Regions from separate parts of the Glutamicibacter sp. PAEs-4 genome, predicted to be linked through region 2. Evidence: riboswitches for the same ligand, from Rfam matches in the RefSeq annotation. Region 2 holds a riboswitch; each other region holds the start of a gene.
What was found. A riboswitch is a leader RNA that binds a small molecule or an ion and turns the genes downstream of it on or off. The one in region 2 is predicted to bind S-adenosylmethionine.
Positions count from the first base shown of each region.

Region 1: it holds a riboswitch for S-adenosylmethionine, as region 2 does, so the genes downstream of both, ACR9WD_RS02925 (hypothetical protein) here and ACR9WD_RS15675 (acyl-CoA dehydrogenase family protein) in region 2, are expected to answer to the same signal.
Region 3: it holds a riboswitch for S-adenosylmethionine, as region 2 does, so the genes downstream of both, ACR9WD_RS14730 (hypothetical protein) here and ACR9WD_RS15675 (acyl-CoA dehydrogenase family protein) in region 2, are expected to answer to the same signal.

Region 1 covers NZ_CP195017.1:610,194-613,461, forward strand. Annotated here, with positions in the region: gene ACR9WD_RS02915 (LOG family protein) at 1-471, shown strand, start outside; gene ACR9WD_RS02920 (VIT1/CCC1 transporter family protein) at 537-1,640, opposite strand; gene ACR9WD_RS02925 (hypothetical protein) at 1,695-1,961, opposite strand; SAM riboswitch class IV at 1,977-2,090, opposite strand; gene ACR9WD_RS02930 (DinB family protein) at 2,158-2,745, opposite strand; gene ACR9WD_RS02935 (cupin domain-containing protein) at 2,877-3,268, shown strand, end outside.
Region 2 covers NZ_CP195017.1:3,322,558-3,325,825, reverse strand. Annotated here, with positions in the region: gene ACR9WD_RS15685 (GntP family permease) at 1-1,073, shown strand, start outside; gene ACR9WD_RS15680 (SdpI family protein) at 1,181-1,537, opposite strand; SAM riboswitch class I at 1,754-1,844, shown strand; gene ACR9WD_RS15675 (acyl-CoA dehydrogenase family protein) at 1,899-3,131, shown strand; gene ACR9WD_RS15670 (acyl-CoA dehydrogenase family protein) at 3,157-3,268, shown strand, end outside.
Region 3 covers NZ_CP195017.1:3,126,016-3,129,283, forward strand. Annotated here, with positions in the region: gene ACR9WD_RS14725 (ABC transporter ATP-binding protein) at 1-878, opposite strand, end outside; gene ACR9WD_RS14730 (hypothetical protein) at 1,139-1,717, opposite strand; SAM riboswitch class IV at 1,772-1,884, opposite strand; gene ACR9WD_RS14735 (MFS transporter) at 1,961-3,268, opposite strand, start outside.

The DNA of each region.
Region 1 (3,268 bases), 790 kb from region 2:
ATCCACCAGCGCACCGGCTGGGCGAGAACCGCCCTGATGGTGAAGGAGCGTTTCCCCAGCAAGCGGCAGTCGCTGGGCGTGCCGACCTGGTTCTACGGCCATGAGCCGCCGAACCTGTTTGCCACCCGGATCGCCAAGTTCTTCACCAATTCCATTCGCGAGGCGATCCTGCTGGAGCAGTCCAACGGCGGGCTGGTCGTGCTGCCCGGGGCTGCCGGCACGGTCCAGGAAATCTTCCAGGATGCCTGCGAGAACTACTATGCCACCGGTGCCCGCGTGGTGCCGATGGTGCTGGTCGGCCGCGACTACTGGAGCCGGGATCTGCCCGCGTGGCCGCTGCTCCAGGCACTGGCCAAGGAACGCGTGATGGAGCAGAAGATCGCCCTGGTGGACACCGCCGAGGAAGCGCTGGCGTTCATCCAGTCCATGGAAACCCTGCGCCGTCGGACCCGGCCGGCAAAGGACAACTAGTCCGGGGCATCGAAAATGCCGGGACAGCCGAAGCTGTCCCGGCATTTTCGATGCCAAGCGGAGTATTAGCTGACGCTGACGTCGAAGATCAGGCCCAGGCAGTAGGTGACGGCCGCCGCGCCCCAGCCGATGGCCAGCTGGCGCAAGCCGCGCTTGAATGGGGAGGCTCCGGAGAGCAGGCCCACGATGCCGCCGGTGATCATCAGGGCGATGCCCACCAGCGCCACCGACACGATGATCGCGGCCAGCCCGGAGAGGCCGAAGATGTAGGGCAGGATCGGCACCACCGCGCCGGAAGCGAAGAGCAGGAATGAGGTGGTGGCCGCCCCGGTGGCCGAGCCCAGCTCCTGGTGCTCCTTCTCGAGCTCCTCGCCGCGGCCTTCCGGGTTCAGCGAGAAATCAGGGTTGCAGTCGCAGGTGAACAGGCCCATGCGTTCGGCGGCCCGGTGCTCGGCGTCCTCGTCGCTCATGCCGCGGGCCTTGTAGATCAGCACCAGCTCGTTGGCGTCCAGATCCAGGTTCGGGGCTGCGGTCAGTGTGACCTGGGTGGGCCGCGAGGCGGTCAGCAGCTCGCGCTGGGAACGCACCGAAACGTATTCGCCGGCCGCCATGGACAGCGCTCCGGCCAGCAAGCCGGCAATGCCGGAGAACAGCACGAAGGCCGAAGAAACGCCGGTGGCGCCGATGCCCATGATCAATGCCAGGTTGGATACCAGCCCGTCGTTGGCGCCGAAGACCGCGGCGCGGAAGTTGCCCGACAGCCGTGCGCGTCCTGCCGTGGCCAGGGCCCGGACGACTTCCTCGTGGACCTGCTCGTCGGCAGCCATCTGAGCCGTGGCGTCCTTGTCATTGCGGTAGGGGGAGCTGCTCTCGGAGCGCTGGGCCATGGCCAGCACGAACACCGACCCGAAGTGCAGGGCGAGGAAGCGCAGCATGGTGCGGCGCAGCGACGGTCGGACTTCCTTGGCATGCTCGCCGAGCATGGTGCGCCAGTGGGATTCGTGGCGCGCTTCGGCTTCGGCCAGGCCCAGCAGGATTTGCCGTTCCTGCCCGGACTTCTTTTCCGCCAGGGCGCGGTAGATGGCGCCCTCGGCGACTTCATCGGCGAGATACTTGCGCCATCGCTGGATCTGCGCTTTGGTTGGTTCGGCGACTGGGTGCTGTGGCATCTCGAAAAGGCTCTCCTGGAACGTGGGGTTTCCCATGGAAACCCGTGGATCGGCTCAGCTTTCCACTTTAGCCAGCGCCCCTGAACTTGGGAATTTGGCAAGGCTAAATGCATGGCGCCTGCCGGCCGGATTCCCGGCCGCCGGCACCACCAGCAGCAATTCTGAGGTGTCCGGGTCGAAGGCCGGACGGCGGGAGCAGCGCGCGATGAGGCGTTCGAGCTGGAGCGGGTCCGCAACGTAGCGGGTGCACCAGCGGCCCTCGGCGGTGAACTGCACCTGGCCGGTCTGGCGGTCGATGATGGGAAGAATCGGGACAGCCATGGATATCAACTCTCTGGCGAGCTCTTGCCCGTGCACCAGTTGATGCGCGGACCGCTTCTTCATCCGAACCACCCATGAACTTGGGGTTGGTGCGCGGCCAGTCGGAGCTTGGCGCCGCGTCTCGTGAAGCAACAATTCCGAGCGTACCGCCGCATGCGGCGCCAGATGAAGCCGTACTGCGTAATATGACTTCCGGTCAGTTCTCCGGGGCCAGGGAATCGGCCAGCTGCTGCAGCTTCTGGCGGTGTTCAGCCCACTGCGCCGTGGTGTAGCCGGGCAGCAAATCCAGCGTCGCGGTCCAGCCGGCACGGCCGTCGAGCTGCTCGCGGATGATATCCAGCTGCCCTGCATGCCGGGAGGTCTCGGCCAAGGCATGGATGAGCAGATGATCCAAGGTGGTATGCCCGGCCGGCCCCCACCACGGGACGTGCACTGCAGAATCCAGGGCCAAGGCGGCGATGCCTTCGTCCGCGAAGGCGATGGCCTTGCGGTACAGGCCGATCAGCTGCTGCCCGTCCATGTCCGCGGGCGGAAGGAAATCAGCGTCGGGATCATGAGGCGAGATGAACTCGCGGACATAGGCGTCGTTGGCCTCGCGCTGCAGGCAGGTGCCGAAATACTCGTATTCGTTGATCACCAGATGGTGCAGCACGCCCAGGATATGGGTGCCGGTAGGGGTGAGCGGGGTGCGGGCCAGCTGCTCGGCCAGGCCCTCGGCCTTGAAGATCGCATTCTCGCGTGCCTCGCCCAGATACCCGCAGAGCCTGTCCTTGGTGCTGTCCATGGACAGAGTCTAATGATCGCGGCCGGCCCGCGGTAGGGGACACCGCGTGTTTACCATTGGTAAACTTGCCCCGCAGGCGGTGAAGCCGCCGCGGATGCCGCTGCCGGACACGACGTTGATGGAGCCAAACGATGAAAACCTTGCCAGTTGAACCAACCGGTGCTGCGATCAACATCGGTGCGCGGCTGCGCGGGGTGCGGCAGACCCAGCGCATGACCATTGACCAGGTCGCAGAGCTCTCCGGGCTGACCAAGGGCTTTCTCTCGCGTGTGGAACGCGACCTGACCAGCCCCTCGGTGGCGACGCTGCTGCGCCTGTGCGAGGTGCTGGGCATCGAGGTCGGCACGCTTTTCGAAGTCCCGGAAACGAAACTGGTGCGCCTGGACCAGGCGCCGCGGGTTTCACTGGGCGGCGACGGGATCACCGAGCAGCTGGTGACCCCGCGCAGCGAAAAGCGGCTGCAGATGATCCGCGCCGAGATTGCGCCGAGGGGCACTGGCGAAGCGGAACTGTATTCGATGGA
Region 2 (3,268 bases):
TCCCCAACCTGACGCTGTCGATCATCGGCTATATCGTTTCAATTCCGGTCTTCTGCGACTCCGGTTACGTGGTGCTCAACTCGCTGCGCAAAGCCATCACCCTGCGCACCGGCGTTTCTGCGCTGGCGACATCCGTCGCCCTGATGACCGGCCTGTACGCAACCCACACCATGGTGCCGCCGACTCCGGGTCCGCTGGCCGCAGCGGAAAGCATCGGGGTTGCCGATAACCTGGGCCTGATCATCGCTGTCGGCTTGCCCGTTGCCGCCATCTCTGCGCTGGCAGGTTTGGCCTACGCCAGCCGTTTCAACAAGTCCAAGTGGACCCCGCTGCCCAGCGAGGGCGATGACGACATCTCCGAACTCGACTACGAGCAGCTGCGCGCGAGCTTCGGCAAATTGCCGAGCCCGGCGTTGGCATTCATGCCGATCCTGGTTCCGCTCGTGCTGATCTGCGCCGCTTCCATTGCGAAGCTGCCTTCGCACCCGTTCGGCGAGGGCATTGCCCTGGAAATCCTTTCCTTCATCGGTACTCCGGTGATCGCCCTGATCTTCGGCTTGATCTCCTCGACCTTCCTGCTCAGCGGCGACAGCAAGCTGGCGGTCTTCAATGAGCAGATGCATGAAGCCGTGCGCACCGCTGCCCCGATCTTGCTGATCACCGGTGCCGGTGCGGGCTTCGGCGCGGTGCTGGCAGCATCGGATCTGACCACGATCCTTTCGGATTCGCTCAGCGGGCTGGGCTTGGGTCTGGCGGTGCCGTTCCTGATCGCCGCTGCGCTGAAGTCCGCGCAGGGCTCGTCCACTGTGTCCATGGTGACCACCTCTGCGCTGGTCGCGCCGATGCTCGGCTCCTTGGGTCTGGGTTCGGAACTGGGCATGGTGCTCACGGTATTGGCCGTCGGTGCCGGTGCGATGGTTGTCTCGCACGCCAACGACTCGTACTTCTGGGTCGTGTCGCAGCTCAGCCGCATTCCGGTGATTACCGCATACAAGACCTTGAGCGTGGCAACAGCCATCCAGGGTACCGCCGCCTTCCTGACGGTATTGCTCCTGGGAGCCGTGCTGCTGTAGCAGGACGCTGACCGCGCAAGCAACAGATCGCACCATCTGCCGATGGTGCGATCCGTTGCTTTAAGCATGTGTTTGAAAGTGGTAGCCGAAGAGCGAAGGCCTGACCGCTAGACGCCTCGAGCGGCCGTGTTCGCCTTGGCAGCCGAGACCATCAGCAACACGATAATGGCCAGATAACCTGCGCCGGTCGTGGCGAAGGCGAAACCGAACTGGCCCAGCATGCAGAGTACCGCTGAGCCGGCTAACGCGGCCCAGCCTGCCCATGCAGCCGCGGCCACCAGCGGCGCAGCCCGCCGATGCCCTGCCAACCAAGCCTCGTTGCTGGCCAAGGTGTGGCGCGTCCTGATGCCGATGGCCGCATTGCGCGCGAGCTTTCCATCCCGGGCCATGGGTGCGAGGAGCGCTGCCACCAAAGTGATGGCCAGCAACCCGAACATGAAGGAGATGACGCTTGCTGGATCCACGTTCCACCTATCCTGCCTATTCGCCGTGAACAGCCATCCTATTCGGAAGCTGCGCAGTTCCCGAGTTCAAATTTCGTCATGCAAGTGTCATATGAAGGCCGCGCAGCCATCGATCAGGCAAGCAGGTGGCTCGAAGATGACGTATTTTGTCCTGCCGTTCCCTCGCATGACAGTGCCCTTCCGTGACTGCTTCCGGCAGTGGTTGACTCGGAGCACAACCCATCCAGAGCGGCTGAGAGACCTGGCTCCGCGACGCCGCAGCAAGTCTGCATCCCGCAGGTAGTGCTAACGCCAGGATCGATGGAATCGCAGGGACCCTGCGTCCTTCGGAACCTGCAACGCAAGGGAGAAGAAGATGACAGTGCAAGATACCGTACAAGACACCGGACTACGCCGAGTTCCCTACTATGGGAACGCCAGCGAAACCGAGCTGGAGCAGTGGCGCGAAGTTGCCCAGCAGGTGGCAGGCACGCTCGCACAAGACGCCCTGGAACGCGACCGCAGGAACCAGCAGCCATTCGCCGAGGTGCAGCTGCTGCGCGAAGCCGGCTTGCTGAACCTTTTGGTGCCTGCAGAATTCGGCGGCGCAGGAGCCCACTGGGAAACGGCATTCGACGTGGTCCGCATCCTGGCGGCGGCCGATGGATCCATCGCGCAGCTGCTGGCCTACCACTACATCAACCAGTCGGGCATTGCCTTCTATGCTCCGGCGGGGGCGCAAGGCAAGTGGTGGCAACGCACCGTGGAAGGCGGGTGGCTCTGGGGCGATTCGGTGAATCCGGTTGACCCGGATCTGACGCTGAGCGTCGAAGGGGATGGGTACCGGCTGAACGGGGCCAAGCGGTTCTCCACTGGTTCCGGTGTTGGCGAGGTCATCGTCATCAACGCGCTGGTCCAAGGCGGGGAATACGACGGGCAGATTCTCGCCTTCGTGCTGCCCCGCGACATCGAAGGACTGGAAATCGTTGACGACTGGGACTACCTGGGCCAGCGGCTCAGCGCATCCAACTCGCTGGAGTACCACAACGTCAGGCTTGAAGCCGAGGACTTGCTCGGATTCGTCACCGACGAACCGGTGTCCACCTTGCTCACCCCGGGCATCCAGCTGGCTTTCGCCAATTTCTACCTGGGCATTGCCGAAGGAGCGCTGGAGCGTGGCAAGCAGATCCTGCTGGGCCGCAAGAACGCCTGGCTGTTCTCGCAGGCCGACACCTACGCCCAGGATCCGATTTTCCAGCGGATCGTCGGGGAGCTCAAGGCCCGCACCGCCGCGGTGGCGGCGCTGACCGAGAAGCTCGGCCGGAAATTCGATGCCTTGCTGTCGAAGGCCGGAGACGTCACCCAGCCCGAGCGGGCCGCGCTGGCAGTGGAAATTGCCGAAGCCAAGGTGGTTTCCACCGAGGTGGGCGTCGAGGTGGCGAACCGGATCTTCGAGGTGACCGGATCATCCTCGACCGCGAGCTCGGTGGGCCTGGACCTGTATTGGCGCAATGTGCGCACCCACTCGCTGCATGACCCGGTGGACTACAAGAAGATCGAGGTCGGCGCGTACTTCCTGCGCGGAGAATCCCAGCCGCTCTCGCTCTACACCTAGAAATTCCCACGGATTGGACTGAACGATGACTGTACTTGCAACTGGCACTCGGCTTGCAGGGCTCAAAGCCCGTTTTGCCCCGCTCTTCGCGGACATCGCGCAGGGAGCTGCCGAACGCGACCGCACCGGCGAACTGC
Region 3 (3,268 bases), 200 kb from region 2:
AAAGTGCCCATCATGACTGCCATGAGGATCTGCAGCAGGTACTGCAGGAACGCGGTCAACGCACCGACCTCCACGTCGCCGTTGTCCACGCGGTGACCACCGAACCAGAGCACGGCGGCGGTGGACAGGTGCAGGATCATGGTGATCGCCGGGAACATCAGCACGAACAGGTTGCCGACCTTCACGCCCAGGTCGGTCAGCTTCTGGTTGGCATCGGCATAGCGTTCGGTTTCATGCTCTTCGCGCACGAAGGCGCGCACCACGCGGATGCCGGTGATCTGCTCGCGCAGCACGCCGTTGATCCCGTCGATGCGGGTCTGCATGTCGCGGAACAACGGCATCAGCTTGATGACCAGCAGGCCGACGACAATGAGCACCAGCGGCACGGATACCCAGACGAGCCAGGACAGCCCCGGGTCTTCGCGGATCGCCATGATCACGCCGCCGATGGACATGATCGGCGCGGTGATCATGAAGTTCAGCGCCATCAGGGTGAGCATCTGGATCTGCTGCACGTCATTGGTGCCGCGGGTGATCAAGGTGGCGGCACCGAACTTGTTGACGTCCTGGGCGGAGAAGGTGGAGACCTTCTCGAAGACCGCCTGGCGGACATCGCGTCCGACGCTCATGGAGGTCTTGGCACCGAAGTAGACGGCGGCGACGGCGGTGGCCACCTGGATCAGGGCCACCACCAGCATCAGTCCGCCGGTGCGCCAGATGTAGTCGATATCGGCATTGACCACGCCGACATCGATGATCTTGGCGTTCAGGCTGGGAAGGTAGAGCGTAGCCATGGTGGTGGCCAGCTGCAATATGACTACTGCAACGATCCACCCGGCATAGGGTTTGGAGTGTTTCAAGATGAGCTTGAGAAGCATGTGGAAAATCCTCGCTGGCATCACGCTCTCCTGCATGCTGGGCCTTCGGATTAAGGGCAGCGTGATTGAAGAGCGATTGCCAGTCTAGCGCTCCGCTTGGACACTTAGTATCATCCTTCCGATTGATATTTGCCAACCAGTGGTTAACGCTCGATTAACCGCAAAATTCCGGGGATGGTGGCGTTAATCATAGATTATGGAATTAACGCCAAGCGGCTTGGTTTCCGGCGGATTTTCATCCACCGGAAACCTAGCCCCGGTTACGCCTGCACGCTGCAGGGAACCTCGCTGGCGCAGTTCCCTCGGATGTACTTGGACAGGGCCACGGACGGGCGTTCGAAGCCCAGCAGCCGCGGGAATTCCGCCCAGGCTTCGGGCACCAGCTGCACAATGTGCTCAGGGCGCGTCCGCTCTTCCATGATGCTTCGGCCAGTGATCGGGTCCTTGCCGGTCACGCGCAGATAAGTCTGGCCAGCCTGCGGGTTTTTGGCGGTGATCCCGAGCAGTTCCAGCCGTCGCCCAAGGAGTTCTTGGTCCCCGACATTTCTGCAGAGCCGGCGGGCATGGTCCAGCGCGGCTTTCAGCCCTGCGTTGACAGCCCAGTACAGTTCCGGGGTGAATCCGGCGGCAATCCAGCGGGCCACGTATTCGTGGATGTGGGGAAGATTCAGGCACAGCAGTCCACCTCGCTGCTTCTCGGCTTCGAAGGCCAGGAATCCCCCTGACTGGAGGGTGCTCGATCCCGCGTGGAAGGGATAGTCCAGCAGCACGCTGTGCCACTTCCGCTCGCTGTCGGTTCCTTGCGTATTCCCTGTTGTGTATTCATGTTCGGCGCCCATGGCATCCTCGCGTTCGTTCCAGGCGGCGCAGCATCCTGAAGGATCAGCACCACCGATCGACTTGCCCGGGATGGCTTCCCGGACCGGCTCTTCCCCTGGGGCACCCCGCTCGATGAGGAGGGTTGCCACGCGGCTAGCCAGGTACTTAGCGCCGCGATTCCGTGAGCTTGGTTCGATAGTACTGGGCACCACCGACAGTTCGGCTTGGGCCGGTGCGCAGCACCGGCCCAGCAAGCGATTCGATCAGTTCCCGATTGGCGGCGGCGCCACCTCGTCGTGCTTGGTCCTCTCGCTGTCCTTCTGCTTCTCCGAAGGAACGGTCACGATGATTGCGGCGATCGCGATGACCACCATCAGCACGTTGAACAACAGGCCGATGGCGCCACCGAAGCGCAACGCCACATTGTCCTGCCGGCCAATGAACAGGCCCCAGGACTGGATCAGTGCCGGATCCATGGCCTGTCCAGCCACATACAGGGCCGCGGAGATGGCCACGCCGATGGCGTTGCCCAGTGACGAGGCCATCTTGTAGATGCCGGATGCCGAGCCCACCTCGCTGTCGGGAACATTGGACAGCGCCGCGTCGGTGGACGGCGTGGCATAGAAGCCCAGGCCGATGCCGAACAGCGTGAACCCGATAACGGAGAGCAAGATGTACTGGTCGATATACAGGAAAGTCATCGAGCACATCAGGATGCCCACACCGGTGAACATCGATCCCCAGAGCATCGGCTTCTTCGGCCCGAAGCGCTGCAGCAGCTTCTCACCCACGCGGATCGTGGCAAGGATGGCCACCAGATAGCCCAAGGTCAGTAGGCCGGACTGCAGCGAGGACATCCCGGCCGCCACCTGGACCAGGCCCAGCGAGACAATCAGCGTGCCGGCCGCGCCATTGAGCAGGAAGTTGGACAGCGTGGCGCCGGTGAAGGTGCCGTTGGAGAACAGCTTCAGGTTCACGAAGGGATTGCGGCTGCGCACCTCGATCTGCAAGAACAGCAGCCCGGTGACCACGAAGATCGCCACGAGCGCGATGCCTCCCAGGCTCAGCCAGCCGATATTCGGACCCTGGGAAATGTAGACGTTGATGGAGACCAGCATGAGGATGAAGACGATGAGGCCGGTGTAGTCGAAGCGGCGCTCGGCTGCCGGATCCTGCTCGGCCTTGGATTCCGGGGTGCCCTTGAGCAGGAAGAGCGCCAGCACCGAGAGCACGATGGAGATCCAGAGGATGGAACGCCAGCCCAGGAAGCTGGTGGCCATCAGCCCGCCGAACAGTGCGCAGAACCCGGAACCGCCCCAGGAGCCGATGGACCAGTAGGACAGGGCCCGCTGGCGGTCCTTGCCCTCGTAATAGGTCTTCACCAGGGCCATGGACGCGGGCATGATGCAGGCGGCGGACAGGCCCTGGACCACGCGGCCGCCCAGCAGCATGGCGCTGGTCAGCCCGCCCAGGTTCTCCGGGGTCACGGCGATCAGCAGCGAGCCGGCGATGGAAAGCCAGATGCCCAGGTAAAGGACTTTCGCCCGGCCCATCCGGTCGGCCAGCCCGCC